4 regions of the Roseateles sp. PN1 genome follow, and region 3 is predicted to be linked to each of the others. Evidence: predicted binding sites of a transcription regulator. Region 3 holds the regulator's gene; each other region holds the start of a gene.
The links. Region 3 encodes sigma-54, which starts transcription at its own class of promoters, with help from an activator protein. Its sites were predicted from a motif close to TGGCANGNAANCTGCTTT; they were not measured.
Positions count from the first base shown of each region.

Region 1 (7,340 bases), 200 kb from region 3:
GTGCTGGCAATTTTCTGTTTGTTTGAATTGCTGATTGGCAGTTACGGCTACGTGAGTTTTGACCTGCTGAATGCCAGCGCCTTGGCCTTCAGCCAACTCAGCCGAGGCGATGCAGCCGCGCTGAGTTTTTGCCTGCTACTACTGCCCACCATGTGCATGGGCGCCACTTTGCCGATGTTGGTAGCGCATGCTGTGCGCCAATCGGCCACCGTCGGCGTCGCGACTGGCTCCCTCTATTTCATCAATACCCTCGGTGCGGCCTTAGGTGCCGTTGGCATGGGTTTTTTCCTGCTGTATTGGCTGGACTTGCGACAAACCATCAGTATCGCCGCCGGTATCAATTTACTTGCCAGCCTGATTGTGGCCAGCACTTTTATTGGAAAGCGCTGAAATGAAGGCCTTGTCCATATTCTTGTCCTTCTGCGTCGGCTTTCTAAGCCTGAGCCAAGAAATCCTGTGGGTGCGCCTGGTTAGCTTCAGCCAGCATGGTCGCCCGCAGGCATTTTCGATTGTGTTGACGGCCTTTCTGATCGGTATCGCTCTCGGTGCCATTGCGGGCAAGAGGATCTGCCAGCGCGAGCCCGATTTGCCTCGGGCTGCCACCCGGCTATTGCTGCAAGCCGCCGCACTGGACTTGCTTTGCCTCTACATTGCCTCCGCGGCGCTGACCTACGCCCCATTTCAATTGATGGGCTTGTTCGGCTTGATTGCCATGAGCGCAATGTTCAAAGGCATGCTTTTCCCCTTGGTCCATCACATGGGCAGTCAAGCCGCTACGGAGCGGGTCGGGCGCTCCGTGTCCCATGTGTATATGGCCAATGTGCTGGGCGCTGCCTTAGGCCCGCTAATGACGGGCTTTGTGCTGCTCGACCGGGTCTCGGTCGAACGCTCGTTTGCCTTGATCGCTTGCGCGGGCGCCGTCTTGGCCTTGATTACGCTGCTCGCGACACGAAGTCGCGCCAAAAAATGGTGGATACCTGCGGTCTTATTCTGTGGGCTTACCGCATACGTCGCCAGCGCACCACCGCCCGTCATCCATGATTTATTGGCGGCCGACGGCAGCACCATCAAACATATTATTCAAAACAAGCACGGCATCATTCATGTGAAATCGAGTGATGGGGAGCCCGGCGGCGACGTGACCTATGGCAACAATATGTATGATGGCAAGATCAGCACCGATCTGCATATCAATTCCAACCGCCTGGATCGCGCCTATTTGATGGCCGTGATGCACCCCAAACCCAAACGGGTGCTGGTGATCGGCCTGAGCAGCGGCGCCTGGACCCGCGTGATTGCTGGTTTGCCGGATGTTGCGCATATCGACGTCATCGAGATCAACCCCGCTTATCTCGAGTTGATCGGGCGATATGAAGCATTCTCGGGTCTGCTCAAGGATCCACGCATCAACATTCATATTGACGATGGACGGCGCTGGTTACGCGCCCATCCTCAAGCGCGTTATGACCTCGTTTTCATGAACAGCACCTTTCACTGGCGCGCTTATATGACGCTGCTTTTGTCAGGCGAGTTCATGCAGCAGGTGAGTGGCCACTTGAATACTGGTGGCATTTTCGCCATGAATACCACCGGCAGCGCTGACGTGTTTTTCACGGCTCAGCAGAATTTCAAGCATGTGGTGAGATACAGCAATTTCGCCTATATGAGCCAAATGCCGCTGCAAAAACGCGCCGATGCGGAACAGGTGCTGCGGCAGGCTCGCCTCGGTTCCCTGCCGGCATTCTCAGCCGAGTTATTCAATGAAAAATCGCTGGGCCACCGCTTGACGCATGATCGCTTGGAAAGCGCCGCCGAGTTTCTTGCCAATGAAGCGCGCAATCCCGCGCCCGCAGCCATCCATGACCAAAACCTCTTGACCGAGTTTCGTCATGGCCGTCAACCTCTGTTTGGCCTGTTGGAGAACTGGCTTCCGGCCACTCCGCACAAAGATTGAGGCAAAGCCGGACTAGCAAGGCTCTTGCAATTACGGCCCCTGCCAATCGCAGGCGTGCTGTTTAAAACCGCGATCAAAATCGCCGAAATGAGTGAGCAAGCGCGTGGCCGAGCCCGCTCTTGAACTCGTCAAATCAGGGTGTGCATTGGGTTTTGCGATATCAATGCCCGCCAACCCCAACATGCTGGGGAAGATGGAGAGCGTACTGACCGCGCGGCGGCTGTTGTCCGTCAAGCTAGCCAACGCATCGCCACGCGCTTGGCGCCACTGGGGCGACAACCAAACGAACATCGGCACACGGTAGTTCTTCTCGGCCGCAAAGCCGTGCCCGCCGCGCGGGCACTTGCCGTCAAAGAATGTTTCTCCATGGTCGGCCGCATAAACCAGGCTGGCAATTTGGCCAGTTTGCGCCAGCAATTCAATCGCCTGATTCAGCACGGTGTCGGTGTACAGCACGCTGTTGTCATAGGTATTGAGCAAGAGATCCTTCTGACTGCTGCGCCACAAATCACCTTTGTCTGCCCAAGCCAGCGCCGGCTGGAACTTCGCATACCCCTCAGGATAGCGATGCCCGTAGTGCATATGGCTGCCAAGGGTGTGCAGAACAATCAATTGCTTGGTTTCCTTGCGGCGCGCCAATATCTGCTTCAGATGCGGCAGCAAATCGCCGTCCAAGGCCCCCGCACCGCGGTAATCCACTGCATTGATGAAGAACTGTTCGTCGGCCTCTCTGGCCAATACCGAGATCGGCGTTTCATGCGCCCCCGCCGCGCCTTGCGTGCTGAGCCAGTAGGTTTTAAAGCCGGCCTGCTTGTAGGCCGTCAACAAAGAGGCCTCAACCGGCGGGGCCAACATATTCTCAGGTGGCCGCCGCGTCAGCATCAGAGGCACTGACTCACGGGTGGCCGATGCTGCGCTCACCGCATCCTTGAACAAGAGCAGGTCTTGGCGTGCCGACAGATGCGGCGTGGTGGCGCGCTGCGCGCCAAACAAATGCCAGCGGTCGGGGCGGCCTGTCTCACCAATCACCAAGATGTGAACCTGGGGCTGACCGGCAAAGCTGATTTCGCGGGCTTTGACACCAAAGTCAAAACCCTCAATCGCCGCGCGATGGTCGTGCAAGGCTTGGCGGTGCTCCATATAGCGCGCCCATCGCAGCGGCAGGCCCCAAGGAAACAAGGGTTCCAACTCGCGCAGAAAGTCGGGCTTGGCCTGCTCCAGAGAATGCGTCAGATAGGGATTGAGCTCTGTCTCATCCGCGCGCTGCAGGTCTTTTTCCGCCCACAGCAGCAAGGCTTGGCCGAGCACCAGCAAGGTACCGGCAATGGCCACCCAGTAGCGGGACCGGTGAGACCAACGCCTATCGCGCGACCAAATCACGGCCGCAGCCCAGAAGACCGCAGCACTGATCATGCCGACGCTCAGGATCACCGCGCCCAACCACGGGCCAATCCAAGCCAAAGCCTCAACCCGATTGGTTTCCGCGATCACCCCAAACACATGGGCGCCGGCTGGTTGGGCGAAATGAATCAAATAGAAAAGCTCAAACGGTGCCAACAAAGCGCTTGGCACCAGCAAGACCAGCAAATAGCGACTGCGGCCGACGAGCGCCAGTAACCAGAGCGTCACCGACAGGCAAAGCAGCAAAGGCATGGCCCTGTCAATAGCGGCGACCTCGCGGCCCTGGGTTTGCCAGCTCAGCCAACAGGCCGGTAGCAGGGGCAAGACAAAAACAATGGCGGCGGCCAGTGCTTCACGCCAATCGCGGCCGCGCTCAATCTCTCGCATCAACAAGCTCGTCGTTCTCTATTTAGCTAAAAAGCAGCCCTGGCCGGCTGCGGCAAAAGCCAATGCTTTGGTCACGCGAATCGGGGCGCCCAAAAAAGCATCAAGACGTTGAATTCTTGACGATCGCATCTCTGATCACCGCCACATCTACATCGGTCGAAACCGCCCAAGACAGGCGTGAATTCTGCAAGTTGGGCGTGAACGTGATCGTCTTGCCACCCAAATCGGCCCCCACCTTGGTGGCCGGCATGAAGGTGGCCACGATCACGCCGTCTGTGGCCTCAACGTTGGTCAACACATTGGTGGCCGTCCAGGCAGCGATGCCATTGCTACTCGTATTGCAGCCTGTGACGGTGCCGCTGTCTTGGGCGCAAACAGCGACAGCCAGCCTCACACCGTCCATGCTGGAGATGGCCGACGCGACCCTGCTCTTGGCGACATAGTCCTTGTATTGGGGGATCGCTACCGCAGCCAAGATGCCGATGATCGCCACGACGATCATCAATTCAATCAGTGTGAAACCTTGGTGGAAACGCTTTATGTTCATGATGTGAGGCACCTGGTATTGCAGCGGAGGGTTGACGAAAATGGGGCGACGCCAACTCTTCAACGCATGGCGCGTGCCAAGCCTGGCCAAGGCCATTTTGTGAGTTTCCACACGGAATCGTCCTGAGGACCAGGCCGGCGCTGACCAAACGCGTCAACAAAGATGACACAAGCCGTCGATGCCAGCAAAGAGTGACCCTTTGCGCCATCCAGCAAGCCCGGCAGCAAATGTCGGCTCGAATGGCGAAGCCCAGGAGCGACTTAAGGGGCGATATAGCCCGAGATTGCCATGCCAGCGGTTTCGGCCGCCGGGTAAGCAAAAAAAAGCGCCTCAAGAGGCGCTTTTTTGATTGGGCCGACCATGATGTCGACCCTGGACTCGCTATCAGTATCAGGTACCAGCAGCGGTCGAATTCTTGATGATGGAGTCATACACAGCCTTCGCGGCTGTCTGGTCAACGTTGGTTGCAACCGTCCACGACAGACGCGCATCGGTCAACACTGGGGTAAAGGTAATTGTCTTGCCACCCAGATCGGCGCCAACATTGGCTGCAGGCGTGAAGGTAGCGACGATGACGCCATTCGTGGCAACAACCGTAGTCAGGATGTTGGTGGGCGTCCAGGCAGGGATACCAAACGCGCCAGAATTGCAACCAGCCAACCCGGCATTTTCCTGTGCGCACAGAGCAACAGCCTTCTTCACACCGTCCATGCTGGACACAGCCGAGCCGGCCTTGGTCTTGGAGGTGTAGTCCTTGTACTGAGGAATGGCCACAGCAGCCAGGATACCGATGATGGCCACGACGATCATCAGTTCGATCAGGGTGAAACCTTGTTGGACGCGCTTCATGTTCATGATGGAGATCTCCTGGCCGAAGCCAAATAAAAAAGCCGTTGAGGGGTGGGGGACAACCCCCTTGAATGCAGGGGTCGTGCCAGCTTGTTTCAACGCTCTTCTCGTGCGTTTCGTCACGCTCCGGCTGGGCAAGGGCCTCACGGGCTGACAAAAATTGTCAACCCAGGTGACACAAAGAGGTTGAGGCACAAGGAAGTGACAATTTACGTCCGCACTACGCGGCGCCAGAAAAAATTTTGGGGTCAGAGTCGATTAATCGCAGCAAGGATTAATCGACTCTGACCCCAATAAAAGGAGATCGTGGGTGCAGGGCTACAGCACCATCACCTGTCCGGCCTGCAAAGGTGCAAGTTTGTGGGCGGTGCTCAGGGCGGCAATCTCGCTCATCACGGCGTCCACCTCGCCGGGCTTGATGTGGGTGATGTGCACCTCCACCGGCCCTTGCAGATGCTGCAACTCCAGGGCCAGCGAGGCGGGGCAGAGGTGTTTGCTGACGGTGGCAACTTGCTGTTCCTCGTCGCTGAAGGCGGTTTCGATCACCAGGTGCGAGAGCTTGAGTTCGGCCAAGCGGCGCCACAGGGCCGGGTTGGGCCCGGTGTCGCCGGTGAACACCCAGTGGGCGTGGCCGCTGGCCGGGCCGCCGTCCACGGCAAAACCGACCGCAGGAACGGTGTGCGCGGCGCTCAAGACCTCGACCTGGCGCTCGCCCAATTGCAGGCGATCGCCGATCTCAAAAGGATGCAGGCTCAGCACCGGATGCTCGGCCGAGGGCAGACGGGTGAAGTCGGGCCAGATCACACCGTTCAGGATGTGATCACGCAGCGCCTTGAGCGTGGGCGCCAGGCCATGCACCTGAATCGGCGGGCGGCCGGCCGCGGCGCGCAAGCGCAAGACCGAATCGGCCAGCAGCGGAATGGCCAGCACATGGTCCAGATGGGAGTGGCTGACCAGGATGTGATCAATGCGAGCCAGCGCTTCCAGCGACAAATCGCCCACGCCGGTTCCGGCGTCGATCAGCACATCGTCGTCCAGCAGGAAAGCGGTGGTCTTGAATCCGGCGGCGATAGCGCCTGAACAACCGAGGACGCGAATTTTCATGAAGGGGGTCAAATGGGGATTTTGGGATCCTGCCGCGGCATGTGTGAGATGCTGTGCTCTCACGCAGAAACGCGCCCAGAGACCGCAATGTACGCACCCAGCCAAGACACGCAAGTGCGCAATACCGGTTTTTTCCGGCAGGCGAACGCCCCGCGTATGCCCCGGCGTGAATGCGTGATTTCCTTCACGTCGGCAAAGCTGCCTGACACCCCGGGCCAGGCGCGCCAGCCCTTGGCATACTCCGCCCTTCACTGCTGGGCGCATCATGGCTACCAATGACAAAAACAAGGGCGCTACCAGCCTGAAATTCATCACCCCCACGGGCAAGACCGGCATGACGCTGGAGGAGTTGCTGGAACAAGCGCGCACCTTGAAAGCGGCCGGTGAGCTTGAGCGGCGCAAAGCCAAAGACACAGGCGCTTCCGGGCGAGTGCACGAAGCAGCGGAGGACGAGGCCGAAGGCGATTCAGACGACGATGCTGACGACACCCCGCCTTCCGGTGCACTCAGCGCCGACGAACAAGTGCTGCTGGACGCCCTGCTGCTGGCCGGCAACACGCGCGGGGTGGAAGGCCTGCGGCTTTGGCTGCAAGCGGCCGATGCGCAACGCTATCCCTCGGGCCGCGCCTTCACGCCGGCCGAGATCAGCAAATGCCTGAAGTCCCTGCACCGCCGTGGCCTGCTGCATCTGCAGCAAGGGCGCGGCTATGTGGCCGATGTGCGTGAACACAGCGAACGCCTGCAAACCCTGCTGCTGCGGCCCGAGGCCAAGGACTACTGGCGCTGGCTGGCCTGGGTGCTGGCCGGGGGCCACGGCAGCCCGCTGCAGCCCAATAACTGGTTGAGCTTTCGCAGCGGCGATGAATGCAGCAAACTGCTGCGCCTGCTGATGTTCTCGGGCATGCCGCGGGTCGACTTCGAGTCGCGCCTGGTCTATTGGCATGAGTTGCAAGAGCCCGCTCGCATGAGCGATGTGCTGTGCCGCCCCTGGATGCCCGAGGCCCTGGGCCGGGTGGCGCCTGATTTGCTGGAAACCTTGCTGGCCCAAGCCCTGCGCATCTTGCCGGCGGACGACGCCCGCGCCTTGCAATTGGAGCA
Region 1 covers NZ_JBCARA010000001.1:190,565-197,904, reverse strand. The annotation lists gene AABB87_RS00710 (fused MFS/spermidine synthase) at 1-390, shown strand, start outside; gene AABB87_RS00705 (MFS transporter) at 392-1,954, shown strand; gene AABB87_RS00700 (phosphoethanolamine transferase) at 1,985-3,742, opposite strand; gene AABB87_RS00695 (pilin) at 3,843-4,385, opposite strand; gene AABB87_RS00690 (pilin) at 4,680-5,144, opposite strand; gene AABB87_RS00685 (MBL fold metallo-hydrolase) at 5,457-6,242, opposite strand; gene AABB87_RS00680 (DEAD/DEAH box helicase) at 6,508-7,340, shown strand, end outside.
Region 1: the regulator sigma-54 is predicted to act here: its motif matches at 5,209-5,226, upstream of AABB87_RS00690 (pilin).

Region 2 (7,340 bases), on a different contig from region 3:
GTGGGTGCCGGACCTTCGCGCTGCAGACCGATGAAGAAGCCGGCGTGGCCATCCGCACCTGCACCGACTGCGGGGAGGAGCACCTGATGGGCGACAGCGCGGACCACCTTGAAGGATCCGTGCCCGAGACGCACGAGTGCGTGTGCGAGAACGAGGTATTCGAGCTGATGTCCGGCGTCTCCGTGGTCGAGGGCACACATAACGTGCGCTGGTACTACATCGCTTGCCGCTGCGTGGAATGCAATCTGGTTGGGGTCTTCGCAGACTGGAAGTGCGAAGCGGGTGATGCGGCGGCCTTCCTCGCCAAGGTATGAACGGCCGGTCCCCGCAGAGATCAGGCTCGCAGGCTCGAGGTCACGCGCGACTCAGAGTCAGGGCTCAAATTTCAAGCCCTAGCTCGAGGAATACCTGAGCTTCTCGCGCTGGCGCGCCAAGCCTCGGCACGTCGAAGGCGCCGAGATCGCGCTTATCGCCCGATCTGCCAAGTGGTGTCATGAAGTGGTCGGTGGACTTGGCTGTATCAATAGCCCTAACCGTTGCGGAGCTGAAGTCCGGGGGACTTCAGCATCAGGCTGCTCAGCGACATTCGACCGCAGATTCCTGTCCGTAGCGTCGCTGCATGTTTCATGCTCGGCGGACTCCTTCAAAACCCTTGCGCAATCGATCGAGTTCAGATGCGAGCAGGCTTGTTGAACGAGACCCTAGCCAGCATGCCGGAATCCCCCTTGCCAGGCAGCAGGCTGACGCTGGCGCCGTGATGATCGGCGATGGCTTTGACGATGAACAATCCCAGGCCTTCGCCCTGACTGGCAGCACCCCGCCGATGCCGTTGGAAGAGCTCGGGCTGCAGCGACGCATCCAGCCCCATGCCTTGGTCTTCGACTTCGAGCAGCACCGCGGCGGCCGTCGTCCGGGTGCGAACGACGACGGGGCCACGGCCGTGGGTGAGTGCGTTGTCGATCAAATTGCTCAGCAGTTCATGCAACTCGCCCGGCCAACCTTCTATGGTTGCCGGCTCTAGTTCGAATCCGAGGTCGATGCCGGTGCGTTCCGCGCGGTCGATGAACTCGGCCGCACAGCCCTCGACCGTCAGGTTCAGATCAATGACTTGTGCAGGCAAGCCGCCGCCGGATTCCGAGCTGGCTTTTTCCAGGCTCAAGATGCGCTGCACCAACCGCTGCAGACGCGCGACCAGACTCTGCATCAATTGCAGCCTTTTGCCTTGCGCCGGCCCTGCGGCCGGCTCGGCGGCCAGATCTTCAATGGCCATTTCTATTTGCAGCGACAGGCTGGCGAGCGGTGTGCGCAGTTGGTGGGCGGTGTCACCAATGAACTCCCGTTGTGCGGCAGCGCTTTCGCGCAGCCGCGCCAGCAAGGAGTTGAGCGCAGCGGCCAGGACGGCAGATTCGCTGTTGCCGCTGGGCGGCGTGACGGGGCTCAAATCACTCGCTTGGCGCGCCTCGATCTGCTGTGCGAAGCGCTCAAGCGGTTGCAGGATTCGGCGGGTGCTGAAGTACAACCCCAGCATCGCCGCCGCCAGCAGCATCAGGCCGAGGCGCTCGGAGCGGGCGCGTATCTGCGAGCTGGTCTCGCGGCGCTTGTTCAGTGTCTCTGCCACCACGATGCTGGCCCGCTTCGCTGGGCCTTGGTGATGCAAAGTCACGATTCGCACCGCTTGCCCTTCGAGTTGGCCGAGCAGGCTGAGTTGATTGGCAGGTGGCCGCGCGTTGACAAATGCGGCCAGCCGAATATCGCCCCAAATCAGCTTGGCCTCGCCATCGAAGACGGCGAAAAACAGTTCGTCCAGCGGATCGGCTTGCAGCAGGGCTTGGGCCGACCGGGGTAGGTCCACATCCAAATCGTTGTCGGAATCGATCTCCACTCTGGCGGCCAAGGCCACCGCATTGTTCAGCAGAGCTTGGTCGAAGGCTTGATCGGCCAAGTGCTCGGCGCCGCGCAGATCCAGCAGCAAGCCGGCTGCCAGCACCAATGCCAGCCACAGACCCAAAGTGGCGAGCAATCGCGTGCGCAGCGAGACTCGCTCGAGGGCCGCACTCAGGCGCTGCATCAGGGCCTGTCGCATGGGCGATCCAGCGGCACTTCGGCACGGGCCGACGCTTGTTCCAGCAAGCGGTAGCCCAGGCCCCGCACGGTTTCCAGCTTGAGACCGGACACCGCGAGCTTGAGTCGCAAGCGCGAGACATGCAGTTCGAGAGCATTGGCGCTGAGTTCACGGTCCCAATGCCCCAGGCTGTCTATCAGCTTGCGTTTGGGCACCAGTTGCGGACTCTGCATGACCAGCTCCAGCAGCAAGGCCCACTCTTTGCGGGTAAGCGGCAAAGGCTCGCCGCTCAGGCTGGCGCTGTGCTCGCCCATGTCCAGCGCGAGGGCCCCGAGTTGCACGCAAGCGAGCTTGTTGGCGCTGGCACGGCGCAGCAAGGCCCGCAAGCGTGCCAGCAGCTCCGGCAACATAAAGGGCTTGGCCAAATAGTCATCGGCGCCGAGATCAAGTCCGCGCACCTTGTCCTCCCAGTCGTCACGCGCGGTGATCAGCATGATGGGCAAGGCGCAGGCGCGAGCACGCAACTGGCCCAGCAGGCTCAGCCCGTCAATGCCCGGCAGGCCGATGTCGAGCAGCAAGGCGTCATAGTGAACATCGCGCAAGGCCATGCACACCTGTTCCGCTTGCGTCAGCAAGTCAACGGTGTAGCCCTCCCGGCACAGGGCCTCCACCAGGCTGGCGCCTAAGCAGGGGTCGTCCTCAATCAGCAAGATGCGCATGGCTTCACCTTGTCAGCCTTTGCTTACGGAAAGGCAAGTGGCTTCACTTTGCAGCTGTTTTGAACGCACAAACTTGATCAAAGGCAAGCTGCGTTGCCCACGTTGGTAACGATATGTTTTTGACTGGGTTTCGACAGCATCGCCTCGGTAGATTTGGGCCCATCGCAACCGCTCTATCCTGCAAGGAGGCCTCTATGCAATGCAAGCGACTTGTCCTGTCCGGCGCAGCAGCGCTGCTGCCTTTTTTACTCGCAACTGCTGCCCAGGCACAAACGCCGCCGGTGCCGGCCGGCCGCCTGCTGGCCTCGAACTGTTTCCAGTGTCATGGCACCAATGGCAAGGGGCCTGGCTTCGAGCGCATCGCCGGTAAGTCAAGCCTGGAGGTTTACAAGGAGCTCAAGGAAATGAAGGCTGGCGGCGAGGGTCAGGGCTTGATGACCAAACACGCATTGGGCTACACCGATGCGCAACTGCGCGAGCTGTCGCAATGGCTATCGACGCAGCGTTGAGCCGCGCATCAATCAAAAGGAGTCTGCAATGAAGCGACGTCAACTCATTCAAGCGGCGATGGCCGCTGCGGCCGGCATGACCGCTTGGCACCCCCTGGCCAGCCAAGCCGCCGGTGCGGGAGGCAGGGTGATTGTGGTGGGCGGCGGCATGGCTGGTGCTACCGTGGCCAAGTACCTGCGCCTGTGGAGCAATGGCGGCTTGGAAGTGACGCTGATCGAGCGAAACCCCGCCTATGTCTCCAACATCATGAGCAGCCTGGTGTTGACCGGGCAGCGTTCGATGAGCAGCTTGCGCTTTGGCTATGACGCCCTGAAGACCCGTCACGGTGTTAAGTTAGTCACGGATGAGGTCTTGGAAGTCGATGCCGTCAACGGCTCAGTTTTGCTGGCCTCGGGTCAGCGCCTGGTGGCGGACAAGATTGTCCTCGCCCCGGGCATGCGCTTTGATTTGCTGCCCGGCCAGACCGATCCCAGCCGCATGCCGCATGCCTGGTCGGCCGGCGTGCAAACCGAACAGTTGGCCAAGCAGTTGGCTGCGATGCGCGCGGGCGGCACGGTGCTGCTGACGATCCCCAAGACGCCGTATCGCTGCCCTCCCGGCCCCTATGAGCGAGCTTGTCTGGTGGCCGACTGGTTGAAGGCCAAGAAGCCAGGCAGCAAGCTGATCGTGCTGGATGCGAACCCCGACATCGTGGTGGAGAAAGACAATTTCTCTAAAGCCTTCTTCGGCTTGCATGCCAATGTGATCGAATACCACAACAACGTCGAAATCTCCTCGGTTGACGAGCGGCAGATGGTGCTTTACACCAATGGCGGCGCGGTGCATGGCGATGTCATCAACTTGATCCCGCCCCAAAGAGCCGGCAAATTGATCGAACAAACCGGCCTGGCGACGGCCACCAACGGCCGCTTTGCGCCGGTCGATGTGCTGAGCTACGCCAGCTTGAGCGCGCCCAAGGTGCATGTGATTGGCGACTCCAGCGCCACCACCCAGCCCAAGGCCGGTCATATCGCCAACCAGGAGGCCAAGGTATGCGCCGATGCGTTGGTGCGTTACTTCGGTGGCTTGGCCCCGGATCAAGCGCCAGTCACGAACTCGGCCTGCTTTTCAACTATCACCCGCACGCAAGCCTCTTGGCTGACGGTCGTCTTTCAATACGATCCGCTGTCAAAGACAATGCAGGCAGTGCCCGCCAGCGCCAGTGCCTCGTCCGGTTGGAACGGTGACAATTTTGATGACATGAACCAATGGTTCAAGGCCTTGATGGTGGACTCGTTTGCCTGATGCTCCCCGATCGCAGTCCGATGACGCGCTCAAACACGGCGAGTCTCGGCGCTGCGACTCACCGCCGACGATCCGGCAACGACCTTTTCAACCTCAAGTCCTTAAGTCAATCGAGCCGCGTCAAGCTCTTCGATCAAGCGGCGTTAGTCACTTGAGCCCTTGTCGTTTTGCATTCTGTGCAGTCTTCGCCTCCGCGTTGGCAGCAGCACGGTCATGGCGATCAACGACTTTTTCAACAGAATATGCCCATACCGGGCATTCAGTCCGCCGTTCAACCTTGCCGATTCTTCGTACCAGCGTGACACATCGACGTACAAAATACTGATCATAGAAGCAGTATTTCGAGGGTGCCCGTCCTTGATGACTCTGAACCCGTTACACCCAAGCGCGCTACCTGTGGGCGGTGTTGATTGCGCGGATCTACGAGGCTTTTTCGCTACTGTGTCCTCAGTGTGGAGGCTAAATGAATCAGGTCGCATTTATCGCCGATCGCCCTAAGGTGCGCAAAACACTGGCGCACATCTGAGCCGAGCCTGAGGCCCCGCGCATTACGCCAGCAGGCGGCCCACCACTCTGAGAGGACTGTGATGCGCCGCAATCCGAGGCTGTTTGCGCGCGAGAACCAGTTTTGGACCTTGCGTCGCAGGTCGCTCCATCGCCCACTTGTGTGCATTGAGTCCGGTTTCTGCGCAGCACTTTCTGTCGGAATTTTTTACATCGAACCACCAAGGGTTTTTACCCTCCCATATGCAAATTGTTGATTCTTATAGATTTTGGCCCTTGATCTAGGGGGTGGCACGGTTGCTGCTTAGCCTTTGGCATTGACGCCAAACTTTAACAACCTTGACCCAAGGAGTTCCCCATGTTTCGTCGTCTCACCGCTGTCGCCGCCTTGATGGCTGTTTCCTTCTCCGCCCAGGCTGGCCTGACCACTCTGACCGGCGGTGACTGGCCGCCGGCCGGCAGCTCGGGCCTGCAAGACGTGCTGTTCAACAAGCAGACATCTGCCGGCGGCGCGATGGTCGCGATCGGCGCACATGCCTACAAGAACGGCGCTTTCCTGGCCAACGACGGTGTGCGCAACTTCTACGCCCAGAGCGGCACGTATGCACCGGACGGCAAGAACTATGCAAACTGGAGCTTCGACTTTTCGTACAACCTTGGCGCCAATTGCACAGGCTGCAAGGTGTTCCTGGGTATCGATTCGGACCAGACGGCTGGCGTGAACTTTGTTGATAGCGAGCTCACCGCCGCCTTCGGCCCGGTAGCGCTCAACTCATGGAACATGGAAATGAACTTCCTGAGTCCATTCAACTTCGACCCGTTCTCGGCCAGCAGCACCGATTTCCGCCTGTACGTGACCGACGCCAACGGCGCCCGTCTGGTCAGCTCGGACATCACCGTCAACGTGCCTGAGCCAGGCGCATTGGCCCTGGTCGCAGTGGCCTTGGCAGGCCTGGGCCTGAGCCGTCGCCGCAAGGCATGATGGCAAGCGGGCGCTTGCCCGCTGTACGTTTGCTCACAGCGGCGACCTTCGGGTCGCCGCTTTGCTTTTCGCGGTGCATAGCGCGACCGGTCTGAAAATCGGCAACTCGGGGTCACGGCAACTCGCGGTCAGGCCTCAAATCTAAGGTCGATACCTGTCCCTTGCCCCAGCAAGCACCCGAACCCCTTTGCCAACCACCTTGTCCTGCGTCTTGGTGTCGAAATCGCTTGCCTGATAACGCTCATGCAATTGGCTGGACGGATCATCCCAGTCGCGATTGACCATGGAAGCGAGGGTCAAGTCTCAATTTTGAAGGGCATCAACCGGCTTTTTCGACATTCCAATTCCCCGCCGGGCACCGCCGGTATGGGGCGATGAGGTGAACTGAACCGACCAGGGCCGATACCCGCTTTGGGCACTGAGTTGCCTCGAAATCAATGCACCCGAAATGTCCCAGCCCGTGCTGGGCCGACAGTTGAAACAAGTGCCGCATCGCTGACGTTCGGTTCGCCGACCGTCTTGGTCAACGGCGCCGTCGCTTGACTCAGACCATTTGGCCTCCTCGAAACCCGGGGCGAAACAGGTGTCGCCGTCGGGCACGGCGTGACTTGCGCCGCAGTCCTCTCTGCTTTGTCGTGCCGCCCACATGGGTCAAGAAGGGCCGCCCCGGTACTATGTGTCTCACACACGTACCGCCATGTCGACCTCCTCCATCAGCCTCTCAGGCATGAACGCCGCCCAGACCAGCCTCGGCGCGGCGGCTCACAACATCGCGAACCTCAACACGCCCAATTTCCGGCGCCAGCAGGTGCAGCAGGCGTCGGAGCCAGGCGCAGCCGGAGTGAGCACCTCACCGTCGCAGGCGGCCCAGCCGGGCAATGCAACTGAGACGGATGTCGTTGCAGAGTTACAAGCGAAGAATTCGTTTCTTGCTAACCTGGCGGTCTTCAGGACGCAAGACAAGATGATGGGCGCGCTACTGAACATCTTTGGTTGACGCGCCATGCTGCTACGGCCGGCGCTGCTCGCATTGATCGGTTTTTACGGAGTTGCGCGCGCCGCTGATCCGACGGTATCGCCCTCCGAGCAGCCGCTTCGGCCTTGCGACGTCCCGGTGCGCTTCTCAGCGGAGTACTTTGCTGACCCGGAAGTCGACACCTCGAAATCCACGGCGGAGATCACGAAGCTCGGCAATGCCTTTGGGGCCTCCGAAAGGGGCGTCCATCTGGGTCACGTCATCGTTCAGACGGAGATTTCCGTCGTGCCGCAGGCGACTTGC
Region 2 covers NZ_JBCARA010000020.1:35,984-43,323, forward strand. The annotation lists gene AABB87_RS22175 (hypothetical protein) at 1-314, shown strand, start outside; gene AABB87_RS22180 (sensor histidine kinase) at 671-2,083, opposite strand; gene AABB87_RS22185 (response regulator) at 2,068-2,781, opposite strand; gene AABB87_RS22190 (c-type cytochrome) at 2,976-3,290, shown strand; gene AABB87_RS22195 (FAD/NAD(P)-binding oxidoreductase) at 3,319-4,575, shown strand; gene AABB87_RS22205 (PEP-CTERM sorting domain-containing protein) at 5,438-6,061, shown strand; gene AABB87_RS22210 (flagellar basal body protein) at 6,759-7,058, shown strand; gene AABB87_RS22215 (hypothetical protein) at 7,065-7,340, shown strand, end outside.
Region 2: the regulator sigma-54 is predicted to act here: its motif matches at 5,369-5,386, upstream of AABB87_RS22205 (PEP-CTERM sorting domain-containing protein).

Region 3 (7,340 bases):
GCTTCGGGTAAGACCTTTGAAGAAGGCGGCGCGCTGTGGCTGCGCAGCACCGACTACGGTGACGACAAGGACCGCGTGATGCGCAAGTCCGACGGCAGCTACACCTACTTCCTGCCGGATGTGGCCTATCACATCAACAAATTCCAGCGCGGCTTCACCAAGTGCATCAATGTGCAGGGCACCGACCACCACGGCACCATCGCCCGTGTGCGCGGCGGCTTGCAAGCGGCCGGCGTGGGCATCCCGCAAGGCTTCCCCGACTATGTGCTGCACAAGATGGTGCTGGTGATGAAGGGCGGCGTGGAAGTCAAGCTGTCCAAGCGGGCCGGCAGCTATGTGACCATGCGCGACCTGATCGACTGGACCAGCCGCGACGCCGTGCGCTTCTTCCTGATCAGCCGCAAGGCCGACACCGAGTTCACCTTCGACATCGATCTGGCCCTGAAGCAGAACGATGAGAACCCGGTGTTCTATGTGCAGTACGCCCATGCGCGCATCTGCTCGGTGATCCGCAACTGGGTCTCGCGTGGTGGTGATGCCGCCGCGCTGGCCAGCGCCGATCTCAGCCTGCTGACGGCCCCGACCGAAGCCGCCCTGATGCTCAAGCTGGCCGACTACCCCGCCATGCTGACCCGCGCCGCCGAAGGCCTGGCCCCGCATGACCTGACCTTCTACCTGCGCGAGCTGTCCAGCAGCTATCACAGCTACTATGCCGCCGAGCGCGTGCTGGATCAGACGCCCGAGCTGAGCCTGGCCCGGGTCGCCCTGCTGGCGGCCACCCGCCAGGTCATCGCCAACGCGCTGACCGTGCTGGGTGTCAGCGCCCCTGAGGTGATGGCGCGTGAAGCCGTGGTGACGACAACATCGGAGAACACATGAGCGTTGGGGCCAAGAATCAAAAAGCGGGACAAAAGGGGGGCTTCGTCCTCGGCCTGATCGTTGGCCTGCTGGTCGGCTTGGCCGTCGCGCTGGGCGTGGCGCTCTACATCACCAAGGTGCCCATCCCCTTCATCAACAAGGTGCCGCAGCGCACGGCGGAGCAAGACGCCGAAGAGGCCCTGCGCAATAAGAACTGGGACCCCAACGCCCCCTTGGCCGGCAAGGCCGGCGCCAAGGCCGCCAGCGGCGTGGTCAGCCCCGCGCCGGTGACGATGCCTGCACCGGTGCAGAGCACGGCGCCTGCCGCCGCCACCGCTATTGAGCCCGCCCCTACTGCCGTGCCCGCCCACGCACCAAGCCATGCGCCGGCTTCGGCGCCAAGCAAGGCGGCTGAAAAATCGAGCGACAAGGCCACCGAAAAGGCCAGCAGCGAGAAGAAGCCTGAGTCCAAGGCAGCCGCCGCCGCACCCGCCGCAGACCCGAACGTCTACTTCGTGCAGGCCGGTGCCTTCACCAAGTCCGACGACGCCGAGGCCCAGCGCGCCAAGCTGGCCATGCAGGGCCTGAGCGCCAAGATCACCGAGCGCGAACAATCCGGCCGCACCGTGTACCGTGTGCGCCTGGGTCCCTTCGACGCCCGCGACGAAGCCGAAGCGCAGCAGCGCAAGGTTGAAGGCGCCGGCATGGAAGCCAATTTGGTCACCGTCAAGCGCTGATGGCGGCTTGAGTTCACCCCCTCTCACTCCCCTTTATTTCCAAGGATCTCACCGATGATCAAGCGTCGCGATTTCTCCGCCACTCTGGGCCTGAGCGTTCTAGGTGCCGGCAGCCTGCCAGGCCTGGCCTTGGCACAAGGCACGCCGGTGGAAGGCAAGCAATACCTGAAACTGTCCCAGGTGCTGCCCTCCACACCGGGCAAGATCGATGTGCTGGAGTTCTTCTGGTACGGCTGCCCGCACTGCTTCACCTTTGATCCCATCATCGAGGCCTGGAGCAAGCAGCTGCCCGCCGACGTCAACTTCCGCCGCGTGCATGTGGGCTTCCGTGCCAACATCAAATCGCACCAGAAGTTGTTCTTCGCTCTCGAAGCGATGGGCAAGGAAGCCGAAGTGCACACCGCCGTGTTCAACGCCTTCCAGCGCGATATGCCCGAGGACGATAAGGCCGTGATGGCTCTGGCCGGCCGCCTGGGCCTGGACATGGCCAAGTTCACCGCCGCCTACAACTCCTTCGGCGTGCAGACCAAGTGCGCACAAGCCAGCAAGCTGTCGGAGGACTACCGCATCGACGGCGTGCCCGCCATCGGCATCGCCGGCCGCTTCCTGACCTCGCCCGGCATTGCCGGCGTTCGCGGTGCCGGTGAAGTCGTCAATGGCCAGCAAGCACTGGCGGTGACCGACTATCTGATCAAGCTGGCACGCTCAAGCAAGGGCTGAGGCCCGCTTGCAAAACCTGCCGTGCCGCGCGCGCGGCAGGTCGATCTCTTCAGCCTAGGTGCCGCTCCTGCAATTTGGGGTGGCGCCGGGCTGCGCTTGAAGATGCAGGGCTAGAATGGTCTGCAAGAATTGTGCCGCCATGAAAACACCCTGCCTTCGCCCATCCCGCCCTAGCGCCAGAGCCGTCGCCCAAGACATCGCCAACGCTGGCCGTGTCGCCTTGGCCGTGGCGCTGATGCTCGGCGCCGCAACCATCGCCCGCGCCGAAAAGGCCGACCAGTTCAAACCACTGAACATCGCCTCCGACCAGGGTGGCCGGGTCGATATGGCGCGCCAGCGCACCGAGTTCAACGGCAATGTGGTGCTCAGCAAGGGCAGCTTGCTGCTAAAGGCCGAGCGCATTGATGTGCGCGAAACCGGTGACGGCTACTTTCAAGCCTATGCCAATGGCCAGACCGGCAAGCAGGTGTCCTTCCGCCAGGCCCGTGATATTCCCGGCGAGGCCATCGAAGGCTTTGCCGATCAGGTCGAGTACGACACCCGCAGCGACACCGTGCGCTTCATCGGCAATGCGGTGGTGCATCGCACCATGGGCAGCTCGGTGGCCGACGAGGTCAGCGGCGCCGTGATCGTCTACGACAACCGCAGCGAAGTGTTCACCCTGGACGGCGGCAAGACCTCGCCCCACCCCACCGGCCGCGTCCGCGTGGTGATCATGCCGCGAGGCTCGGCAGCAAGCGCCGAGCCCGCCGCCAGTTCTGGCCTGACCCTGCAACCCAGCACCCAGCTGCCCAGCAGTAAAAAGGCGCCATGAGCAGCGCGCCCCCGATCAGCGGCAGCAGCGCGCCGCGCAGCCGCCTTGACGCCACCGGTTTGGCCAAGAGCTACGGCGTGCGCAAAGTGGTCAAGAACGTGCACCTGGGCGTGGACAGCGGCGAGGTGGTGGGTCTGCTGGGCCCCAACGGTGCCGGCAAGACGACCAGCTTTTACATGATCGTGGGCCTGGTGCGCGCCGATGCTGGTGAGATCCACATCGACGGCAAAGAGGTCCAGCACCTACCCATCCACCAGCGCGCCCGCCTGGGCCTGAGCTATCTGCCGCAGGAAGCTTCGATCTTCCGCAAGCTCACCGTGGAAGAAAACATCCGCGCGGTGCTGGAATTGCAACTCGATGCCAATGGCCGGCCGCTGAGCAAGGCGCGCATCAATGAATTGCTGGAAAACCTGCTGCACGACCTCAGCATCGAAAAGCTGCGAGACAGCCCCGCCCCCGCGCTTTCGGGTGGCGAGCGCCGTCGTGTTGAGATCGCGCGCGCCCTGGCCACCCAGCCGCGCTTCATCTTGCTGGACGAGCCCTTTGCCGGCGTCGACCCGATCGCGGTGCTGGAGATCCAGCGCATCATCAGCTTCCTGAAGGCGCGCGGCATCGGGGTCTTGATCACCGACCACAATGTGCGCGAAACCCTCGGCATTTGCGACCGCGCCTACATCATCAGCGAAGGCGCCGTTTTGGCCGAAGGCACGCCCGCCGAGATTGTGGACAACGCCGATGTGCGCAAGGTCTATCTCGGCGAAAACTTCCGCATGTGATGAAACAGTCGCTTCAGCTGCGCCTGAGCCAGCATCTCTCGCTGACCCCGCAATTGCAGCAATCGATCCGGCTGCTGCAACTCTCGACCCTGGAGTTGAACCAGGAAATCGAGCAGATGATGGCGCAGAACCCGCTGCTGGATACCGAGGATGACATCAGCGTGGCCGCGCCCGAGATCAGCGAGCCGCCACGCGCCAGCGCCTCCGACGACAGCAGCGCCGACACCGAGTTGGGCGGCGGCGCCGACGCCGACGCCGAGAGCACGCCGGAGTTGCGGGCCGAAGACTTCGGCAGCACCGAGCGCGACGATTGGGAGAACGGCACCGAGCGCGATGACTTCGACGGCATCCGCGAACTACCCAGCAACCACAACAGCGGCAGCGCCAGCAATGACGGCGACGACGATCGCAGCGAGCAGGAGTTCGCCGAGATCAGCCTGCAAGAGCATTTGAATCAGCAGCTGGCCGGCATGCACCTCAGCCAGGCCGACCGCATGGCCTTGCAAGTACTGATCGAGTCGCTGGGCGAAGACGGCTATCTGGAAGACACGCTGGAAGACATCGCCCAGGCACTGACCAGCGATGCCGAGGAGCAAGAAGAGCTGCTGGACCATCTGCGCATCGCCCTGAAGTGGCTGCAGAACATGGACCCCGGCGGTGTCGGCGCACGCGACCTGGCCGAATGCCTAACGCTGCAGTTGCGCGCGTTGCCGCGCAGCCCGGCGCAGGTGATCGCCATCCTGATCTGCAAATCGCACCTGGAACTGCTGGCCAAGCGCGATAGCAAAAAGCTGATGGCGCTGACCGGCGCCGACGAGCCCTTGCTGCGCGAAGCGCAAGCCCTGATCCGCGCCCTCGACCCCAAACCGGGGCGGCGTTTCGCGCAAGGCCAGTCGCAGGCGGTGATCCCGGATGTGATCGTGCGCAAGGTCGGCCGCGAGCTGCGGGTGATGCTCAACCCCGAAGTCGCCCCCAAGCTGCGCATCAATGAGATGTATGCCAACGCCCTGCGGCAAACCCGCGGCGGCATCAGCAATAGTGCGCTGGGTGGCCAGCTGCAGGAAGCGCGTTGGTTCATTAAAAACATCCAGCAGCGCTTCGACACCATTTTGCGTGTCTCCAAAGCCATCGTGGAGCGGCAAAAAGGCTTCTTCACCCACGGCGCCCTGGCCATGAAGCCCCTGGTGCTGCGCGAGATTGCCGACGAGCTGGGCTTGCACGAATCGACCATCTCACGCGTCACCACGGCCAAATACATGGCCACCACCTTTGGCACCTTTGAGCTGAAGTACTTCTTCGGCTCGGGCCTGAGCACCGAGGCCGGCGGCAATGCCTCCAGCACCGCCGTGCGCGCGCTGATCAAGCAATTCGTTGAGGCGGAAGCGCCGAACAAGCCGCTGTCTGACAGCGCCTTGGCCAGCATGCTGGAAGAGCAAGGCATCCAGGTAGCGCGGCGCACCGTGGCGAAATACCGCGAAGCGCTGAAGATCGCCCCGGCCAATTTGCGCAAACCCTGCTGATTGATCTGCATCAAGGCTGAGGCAGGGGCGACTCGCTAAGGTGACGCTCCCTCACCTCGCCCACCATGTCCAGCCCAGCCCCCCATTCGGCGAACCGCCCCGGTTCGGTCTTCTGCATTCAGCAATTTCACGCGCAATGGCTGGTGTTCGCCCTGGCCTGCATGATCGCCGCGCTGTGTGCCGTCATCGGGCTCAGGCATGAACGCGCCGAGTTGCAGCAGCAAGAAAGCCAGCGCCTGCAAGGCCTAGTGCAAGTGCTGGACGGCATCGTGGCGCAGCAGCTGCATGGCATTCAGGCGGCGCTGCAGACCATCGACGATTCCCACGGCAAATGGCGCAACAGCCAGATGCAGCAAGATGCCCGCCCACTCTTGAGCGCCTTGGCCCAGGCCATGCCCGGTGTGCGCATGGCCGCCATCATCGATGCCCGCGGGCGCATGCGAGCCACCTCGCTGGCCGAGCTCCCCAATTTCGACGCCAGCACGCGCGACTACTTTCTGATGCCGAAAGCGGCGCCGCAGTACGGCATGCTCTATGTCTCACCGCCCTACAGCAATGCGCTGGGCGAATACACCATGAGCTTGTCGCGAGCGCTGTTCGATGCGCGCGGGCAATTCGCTGGCGTGGCCATGGTGACGCTAGACCCCGACTACTTCAAGCTGGTGCTGGGTGCGGCGCAAACCTCGGATGACACCTGGAGCGCCCTGGTTCACGCCGACGGCATGCTCTACAGCCTGCGCCCGCAGAACAATGCCTGGATGGGCCGCCGGCTGCTGGACCGGCCGGGCTCGCTACTGGCCCGCCATCTGGCCAGCGGCCAAGACGCCAGCGTTCAGCAAGGCCTGGCCCTAGTCAGCCGGGATGAGCGCCTGACGGCCTTGCAAACCGTGCGCACCCCGGGCCTGCAAACCAACCGCGCCTTGATCGTTGCCGTGGGTCGCCAGATCACCGCCCTGGAAGCGCCTTGGCAGCGCCAATGGCAGCAGACCCTGGGGGCCGGCTTGCTGCTGGCCATGGTCAGCGGCCTGGCGCTGTGGCTGCGCCAACGTCGCTTGCGCAGCATCGCCGCGTTGCGCGAAGCTCAGCGGCGCAGCGACCACGACAAAGCCCAGCACACCCAGGCGGTTCTGGACAATATGGTGGACGGCGTCATCACCATCGACGCGCGCGGCCTGATCCTGAGCTTCAACGCCTCGGCCTGCCGCATGTTCGGCTACAGCGCCGAGGAAGTGATCGGGCGCAATGTCAGCCTGCTGATGCCCGAGCCTGAGGCCAGCCAGCACGATGGCTATCTGCGCAACTACCTGGGCGGCAATCAAGCACGCGTGATCGGGGTCGGCCGCGACGTCACCGGCCGGCGCAAGAGCGGCAGCAACTTCCCGATGAGCCTGGCCGTGTCCAGCATCGAGCGCGATGGCGAGCCCCTGTTCATCGGCCTGACGCGCGACATCACCGAACGCAAGCGTGCCGAAGCCGCGATCGAGAAGCTGGCCTTCAACGACCCGCTCACCGGCCTGCCCAACCGCCGCCTGCTGCTGGACCGCTTGAACCAAACCCTGGCCTCGGCGCAGCGCCAGGGCCGCCACGGCGCCGTGCTCTTCATCGACCTAGACAACTTCAAGTCGCTCAACGACACCTTGGGCCACGGCATGGGCGATCTGCTGCTGCAAAGCATCGCGCAGCGCCTGCTGGGCACGGTGCGGGCGCAGGACTCGGTGGCGCGCTGGGGTGGCGATGAGTTTGTGGTGCTGCTGCAGGACTTGGGCCAGGACTACGCCGAGGCTGCCCAGCATGCCGAAGCGGCGGCCGAAAAGATCCTGCGCGTGCTGGGCCAGCCCTACCAGCTCAAAGACCATCTGCACCACAGCACGCCCAGCATCGGCATCAAGGTCTGGGGCGCGGGCGACGGCAGCAG
Region 3 covers NZ_JBCARA010000001.1:393,739-401,078, reverse strand. The annotation lists gene argS (arginine--tRNA ligase) at 1-879, shown strand, start outside; gene AABB87_RS01545 (SPOR domain-containing protein) at 876-1,595, shown strand; gene AABB87_RS01540 (thiol:disulfide interchange protein DsbA/DsbL) at 1,650-2,315, shown strand; gene lptA (lipopolysaccharide transport periplasmic protein LptA) at 2,455-3,129, shown strand; gene lptB (LPS export ABC transporter ATP-binding protein) at 3,126-3,905, shown strand; gene AABB87_RS01525 (RNA polymerase factor sigma-54) at 3,905-5,425, shown strand; gene AABB87_RS01520 (bifunctional diguanylate cyclase/phosphodiesterase) at 5,491-7,340, shown strand, end outside.

Region 4 (7,340 bases), on a different contig from region 3:
CCCTTTCGAAGAGCCCTCGCCTAGCGGCTGCCTTAGTTCTGAATTTTTCGCAGAGCTATGTTCAGGGCCGCCGCATTCAGTACGCCCATATGCGCATCGACCAAGCGCCCGTTTGCATCGTAGAAAATGGTGGTTGGCAGGCCTCGTGAACCTAACGCGGGTCCCAATGCAGAGGCGGGGTCTAGCAGGACGCCGTTCAAAGCAAAACGCTGGGACGCAAGATAGCTGTGTACCGCTGTGGCCGACTCCCCCTGATTGACGAATACAAAACTCAACTCAGGATGCTCGACTTGGGCCTGAGCCAGCAGCGGCATTTCTTGCCGGCAGGGGCCGCACCAAGTGGCCCAGAGATTCAGCACCATCGGCCTGCCCTGTGATGCTTGAGCAAGGCTCTTTGCAGGCCCGCCATCCAAGGTTTGGAACAAGCCCTCGGTTGGCCGGTCCGACAGGGACGCTTGGATCAAGCCGGTTATGGTCAGCCAGAGAGTTGCCGCAGCCAGACCCGCGATAGCAAGTGTGGGCCTCAAGGCCGCTTGCCGACGTCCTATCCATAGCAAAAAGGCCGCTGCTGCAAGCCATCCAACCATGGCGTTCCAACCACCATCGCGAATGTCAAGTAGTGCCCAAGGGCTGCCCAAATAGGCTCCCGCATACTCCGCCACGTAAGCAAGCCGAGCAAATAGCAGCCCGATGAAGGCCGCGTTCAGAAGCGCGTCGCCAGCCAACTTGCTTAGATTCGGCCCGTCTACCTGGCGACGGAGCAGCAAGTGACTTATCCCAAGCGAAAGCAGCGCGGCCAGCAGTATCAACAGTGGCGCAAGTGGAATTGCCAGGGGACCGAGTGCGACGGATTGCATGGTGTCTTTAGTTCAGCTTGGTTTCTTGTCGGCAGCGGAGCCGATCATCTTCTGCGCTACCTGGCGCAGGCAAACCAAGGAGCCTTTGGGCAAAGAGCCCTGGCGGGCTAACCGTTTTACTGCAGCAATCAAGCAAGGCTTAGCCTTTAGCGTGCCACCGCCGGCATCAAGCGTTCCTTGGTCTCGATTTCGGTCTCAGGGTCAAGTTCGGCAGCCACTTGGGTGCAGACCGCCCTGCACAGCGCGGCGACCCGGTCGCTTTGCAGCTTGTAATAAATCTGGGTGCCTTCACGGCGTTTAGACAGCACACCACTGCGGTACAGCGTCGACAGGTGCTGCGACATATTCGGCTGTGTGGTGTCAATTTCGCTCAACAACTCGGAAACATTCTTCTCGCCATGGCAGACGGCGCTGATGATCTTCAGCCGAATCGGTGTGGACAGGAGTGAAAACAGTTCAGCGACCGATTCAAAAACCTTGTCTTCGGTTTTGCGCGGGTCCATAGCTCTCTGTTGTTGTGGTGACCGATGAATTATCATATTCGCATCTAACGATATAGCCGCCCAGGGACCTATAGCGTGCTCACTTGCAGCTGCAGAATTTCTTGTTAAGGCTGCGGCCTTGGCCGTTGATGACTCCTCCGGGAACATGCCGAGGACTCGCTTCGGTATGGCATTGCTCGACCAAGCCATGCGAAGCCCCGCCGTCTCTGCGCGCTCCATCGCTCGGTAAACGCCTGAACTGTCCCCGCCGAACTTTCGGCATGGCAATCGGCACAGCGATGTTTCTTGATCAGGCGCTGACCCAGGGCGATTTCCGCATCCTCCAAGAATGGCCATGCGATCCTGCTTTTGGGCAGAAACGCTGAACATCACTGTCAGCAAAAGGGTGCTGGAGCAACAACTTTGCCGATGCAGCATGGCAAGGCCTGTAGCGATCCGGGCCTGACCCCGCTCGGAGTGTCATGTGGCGTCGCACTGCGTCTACTGGGTACTCGTCAGAACCAATGCCGCCAGGGTCTTGGCGCCGGCGTCACTCGGAGCCGCTTGCGTTGGCATAGGCACACGGCCCCACGTTCTGGAAACGCCCTTTTTGTGTTGTGCCACCCTCGCCATAGCCTCCCCGCAGCAAACCTCAGGAAACCGCGTCCAATCTAGCTAGCCGCCGGTACAGTGTTCGAACGCTAACGCCCAGATCTGCCGCTAGGTCGTCGCGGCTACCACCATGCCGCTGTAAGGCGGCGCGTAGGGCCTCGTCTTCGAGCTGACGCAGCTTGCGACCATTAATTGCCGCTTGCGGCGCGCAACACGAACCGCCGCCAGCAGTTGCGCCCACTTGCAAGGCAGCCAGAATGGTGAGCGCATCGATTTTCTCACCGTCACTGAGTAGCGCTGCGCGCTCCAGCACATTGCGCAACTCCCGCACATTGCCAGGGAAAGCGTAGTCAGCCAGCACACGCTGTGCCCCGGGTCCTAAAACTAGCTTGCGGCCGGCGGCAACACGGGCCAGCAATGACTCCGCCAGCAAGGGAATGTCGGCCCCCCGCTCGCGCAGTGGTGGCAGATGGATAGGAAAGGTGCTGAGCCGGTAGAACAGATCCTGCCGAAAGCGCCCATCAGCCACCATCGCGGCGAGGTCACGGTGAGTGGCCGAAACCAAGCGCACATCAGAGTGTCGCAAGTCTGTACTGCCGACGCGGCGATAGGTGCCACTCTCCAGAAAGCGCAGCAGTTTGACCTGCATGGTCAGTGGAATATCGCCCACCTCATCGAGGAACAAGGTGCCACCGCTCGCCGACTCGACCAAGCCCGCCTTGACCCCATGGGCGCCGGTGAAAGCCCCTTTTTCGTGACCGAACAACTCACTCTCAAAAAGGGCATCGGGCAGGCTGGCGCAATCAACAACAACCAGGGGCTTGGCCGCCCGCACGCTGGCGTCGTGAACCGCACGGGCCACCAGCTCCTTGCCGGTACCAGATTCACCAAGCAGCAGCACACTGGCTGGGGAGGGGCCCACCCGCGCGACCAAGCCCAGCATGTGCTGAAACGACGGGGAACGCCCCACCAAGCCCTCGGACGCAGGCACACCGCGCGCCACCGGCAGCGACTCCATCTTTTCAGCAAAGTAGACCTGCCGCCCGCTGGCATCTCGCAGGGGTGACAGCTCAATGTTCACATAGGCTTCGCCTTGCGGCGTATGGTGCAGATGCAATACACGCTCGCGGCGGCCACTGGTGCGAGCACGGGCCAATGGACAGGACTCACCGGCTTGGTCACAGGGCACGCTGATGCCATGCGAAACCTCATAACAGTGACGGCCGATCACCGAGTTGTGGGGGCTGAAGCGCTGTCGGTAGGCCAGATTGGCCGCCACGATGCGGTATTGATCGTCGAGCAGGATATGTGGCTCGGGCATCTCCTCCAAAAAAGACAGCAACTCGAATGGTGCGCCTGCCGGCACCGTTGGCGTAGTGAACTTGTCTATGGCGTTCTCCCTGAACTGGCTGCAACTGTCTTTGCGCTCGACCCGGCCGTCGACCGATCAACTGCCACAAATGTCAGTTGACTGCCATTTATGGCACTTGTCAATTCAGCAATTCTGGCAGAAGCGCTTGATCCCACCATGCGCCTCTATGGGCAAAGCACTCTCTGTGAGCGGGCTTTTCCAAGGGGCGATGGGGTGGCATGGCACTTGCGAATGGGAAGGCATGAAGCACAAGCCATTGACCCATCACCTCGCCCTAGCAATTGCCATCAAGTTGTTGGCACTGTTGCTGATTTGGGGCCTTTTCGTGCGCCCGCTTCGGGTCGCAACTGATCCACAGCGTACTGCTGCTCACCTAGCTGGAACTGCTGTTTCCGCATTTCCCGCTTCTGGAGCTCAGCCATGATTTCTGAACAACTCGTCGATCTCTCTCGGCTGCAGTTCGCCGCCACTGCGATGTACCACTTCCTGTTCGTGCCATTGACCCTGGGCATGGTTTGGCTGCTGGTGATCATGGAGACGGTCTACGTGATGACCGGCAAGGCAGTGTGGAAGGATATGACCCGGTTCTGGGGCAAGCTTTTTGGCATCAACTTCGCCCTTGGCGTAACCACCGGCATCACGCTCGAATTCCAGTTCGGTACCAACTGGGCCTACTACTCGCACTACGTCGGCGACATCTTCGGCGCGCCATTGGCTATTGAAGGCCTCATGGCCTTCTTCCTCGAAAGCACCTTCATCGGCCTGTTCTTCTTCGGCTGGGATCGCCTCAGCAAGACTCAGCATCTGTTGGTCACTACCTTGATGGCTGTCGGCACAAATCTATCGGCACTGTGGATTTTGATCGCTAACGGTTGGATGCAAAACCCGGTCGGCGCTGAGTTCAACTGGCAGACCATGCGCATGGAGATGGTGGATTTCTGGGCCATCGTTTTCAACCCCGATGCGCAAGCCAAGTTCGTGCATACGGTGTCGGCCGGCTATGTGACCGGTGCCATGTTTGTGCTGTCCATCTCCAGTTGGTACTTGCTGCGCGGACGCGATGTTGAGTTTGCGAAGCGCAGTTTCCGTGTTGCAGCTGCTTTCGGGCTGGCCAGCGTTTGTTCGGTCATCGTGCTTGGCGATGAAAGCGGCTACACCGTTGGCGAGGCCCAGCAGACCAAGATGGCGGCCATGGAAGCCATGTGGGAAACCGAGCCTGCGCCGGCCAGCTTCAATGTGATCGCAGGCATCAACGAAGCCGAGCAAAAGAACGACTGGGCACTCGAAGTGCCTTATGTGATGGGCATGATCGGCACCCGCTCGCTCAGCAAGCAAATCCCGGGCATCCATGACATCAAAGCCCGCAATCGCGAACGCATTGTGAATGGCATCAGTGCCGTGATGGCGCTGGAAACGCTGCGCAAGCACCGCGACGACCTCCAGGCACGCAAAACACTCGAACTCACCAAGGGTGACCTCGGCTTCGGCCTGTTGCTGAAGAAATACACCCGTGACGTCAGCCAAGCCACGCCGGCCATGATTGACAAGGCCATGAACGACACCGTGCCGCGAGTAACGCCCATGTACTGGAGCTTTCGCATCATGGTTGGCTTAGGTTTTGCCATGTTGCTGCTCTTCGGCTTAGCTTTTTGGAGCACCCTGAAGAGCGAATGCCGTGCCCGTCCCTGGCTGTTGCGCTGGGCCGTGCTGATGTTGCCTGCGCCGTGGATTGCCTGCGAGCTGGGCTGGTTTGTGGCTGAGTACGGTCGCCAGCCTTGGACCATCTACGGCGTGCTGCCCACCCATCTGAGTGTGTCGACGCTCAGCGTTGAGAGCCTGTACGGCTCGCTGGCTGGCTTCGTTGGGTTTTACACCGTGCTGCTGATCATCGAGGTCTATCTGATGATCAAGTTCGCTCGGCAGGGGCCGGGTAGCTTGGGCACTGGCCGCTACCAATTCGAACCGACTCACGCCTGAGGAGAGCGTCATGATGGATTACCCCACTCTCAAGCTGATTTGGTGGCTCTTAGTCGGCGTGCTGCTGATCGGCTTTGCCGTGATGGACGGGCACGATATGGGCGTTGGCACGTTGCTGCCCTTCGTCGGACGCGGCGATGAGGAGCGCCGTGTCGTCATCAACACCGTTGGACCGCATTGGGACGGCAACCAGGTCTGGTTCATCACCGGCGGCGGCGCCATCTTTGCCGCCTGGCCGTTGGTCTATGCGACGGCTTTCAGCGGCTTCTATTGGGCCATGCTACTGGTGCTGTGGGCCCTATTCTTCCGACCGGTCGGTTTTGACTATCGCAGCAAGATCCAAAACAGCACTTGGCGCAAAACCTGGGACTGGGGCTTGTTTGTCGGAGGCAGCGTGCCACCGCTGATCTTCGGCGTGGCCTTCGGTAACTTGCTGCAAGGCGTGCCATTTGAGTTCGACGACTATCTGGTGTCGACCTATAGCGGAAGCTTCTGGCAATTGCTCAATCCCTTTGCGCTGCTGGCCGGCGTGGTTTCGAGTGCAATGATCACCATGCACGGCGGCATCTATCTGGCCCATCGAACCGAAGGCGAGATTCAGGCCCGCGCCAAGCGCGCCGCCAGCGGCGCGGCCTTGTTCATGGTCTTGGCATTCTTGGCGGCTGGTTTGTGGCTGCGCTTTGGTGGCATCGAGGGCTACGTGATCACCTCGGTGATTGATCCCTCTGCTTTGCCCGATCCCTTGGCCAAGACCGTGGTGCGGAGCGCCGAGGCCTGGTGGGGCAACTACCGGCTTTGGCCTGCGCTGTGGACATTGCCGGCCTTGGGTCTTGCTGGCCCGTTGCTGGCCACCGCGCTGCTGCATGCTGGGCGGACCCTGTCTGCCTTTGTGGTCTCGTCCCTGGCTTTAGCCGGCGTGATCGGCACTGCCGGAGCCGCCATGTTCCCCTTCCTCATGCCCTCATCCAGCATGCCTGCGGCGAGCCTGACCGTCTGGGACAGCGTATCCAGCCACCTCACACTGAGCATCATGTTCTGGGCCACGCTGATCTTCATGCCCTTGATCGTGCTCTACACCAGTTGGGCCTACCGTGTGATGCGCGGCAAGGTGACGGTGGCTCACATTCGAGCCAATAGCCACAGCGCATATTGAACTTTTTGTTTCGGAGGCTTGTACGGCGCAATCTGCGCTGCAAGCCTTGAAGAAAGCCCCACCAGGAGTCCCGCATGAATACTCACAAGCTCTCCACCACGATGCCGGCCGAACTTGCCGACGATAGCGAGCGGCGCCTTTGGTTGCTCGCCACCGGCGCAGCTGGGGGTGTGGCCGTCGTTGCCACCGCCCTGCCCTTTGTGGCCAGCTTCGCGCCCAGCGAACGCGCTAAAGCGCAAGGTGCTGCGGTTGAGGTAGACATCGACGACTTGGCGCCAGGGTCGATGAAGACCGTTGAATGGCGCGGCAAACCGGTCTGGCTGGTGCGACGCACGCCGGCCATGCTGGCCAGCTTGGCGAACCTGAAGACTCAACTGGCTGATCCGGATTCGCGGCGAGACGACTTGCCCGAGCCCTTGCGCAACGCCGGCCGCTCACTTCACCCCGAGGTCTTCGTGGCCATCGGCATTTGCACGCACCTGGGCTGCTCGCCGACGGCTGTGGCTGCCGGCTCGGGCAACCCCAATGTTGATGCGGACTGGCCTGGGGGCTTCTTTTGCCCCTGTCATGGTTCTACTTTTGATCTAGCTGGCCGGGTGTTCAAGAACAAACCCGCGCCAAGCAATCTCGAAATTCCGCCGCACCGCTTTTTGAGCGCAACGCGGCTTGTCATCGGCGATAGCGCCTGAGAAAGGAACTGCACCATGTGGTATTTCGCCTGGATGCTCGGCGTCGGCTTCGCTGTACTGCTGGCCGTGATGAACGCAATGTGGGGAGAGTTGGCCGAGGAACGGAGGCAAGCCGACGACGTCCAAACGCCGACACCATGAGCAAGACACAAAGCCAAGGCCAGGGCAAAGCTGCCGTTCACGGCCCGAGTCTGCTCG
Region 4 covers NZ_JBCARA010000010.1:223,993-231,332, forward strand. The annotation lists gene AABB87_RS16540 (TlpA disulfide reductase family protein) at 33-857, opposite strand; gene AABB87_RS16545 (ArsR/SmtB family transcription factor) at 1,004-1,360, opposite strand; gene AABB87_RS16550 (sigma-54 interaction domain-containing protein) at 1,992-3,272, opposite strand; gene cydP (cytochrome oxidase putative small subunit CydP) at 3,565-3,747, shown strand; gene AABB87_RS16555 (cytochrome ubiquinol oxidase subunit I) at 3,744-5,300, shown strand; gene cydB (cytochrome d ubiquinol oxidase subunit II) at 5,311-6,453, shown strand; gene petA (ubiquinol-cytochrome c reductase iron-sulfur subunit) at 6,528-7,142, shown strand; gene cydX (cytochrome bd-I oxidase subunit CydX) at 7,158-7,283, shown strand; gene AABB87_RS16575 (cyd operon YbgE family protein) at 7,280-7,340, shown strand, end outside.
Region 4: the regulator sigma-54 is predicted to act here: its motif matches at 3,538-3,555, upstream of cydP (cytochrome oxidase putative small subunit CydP).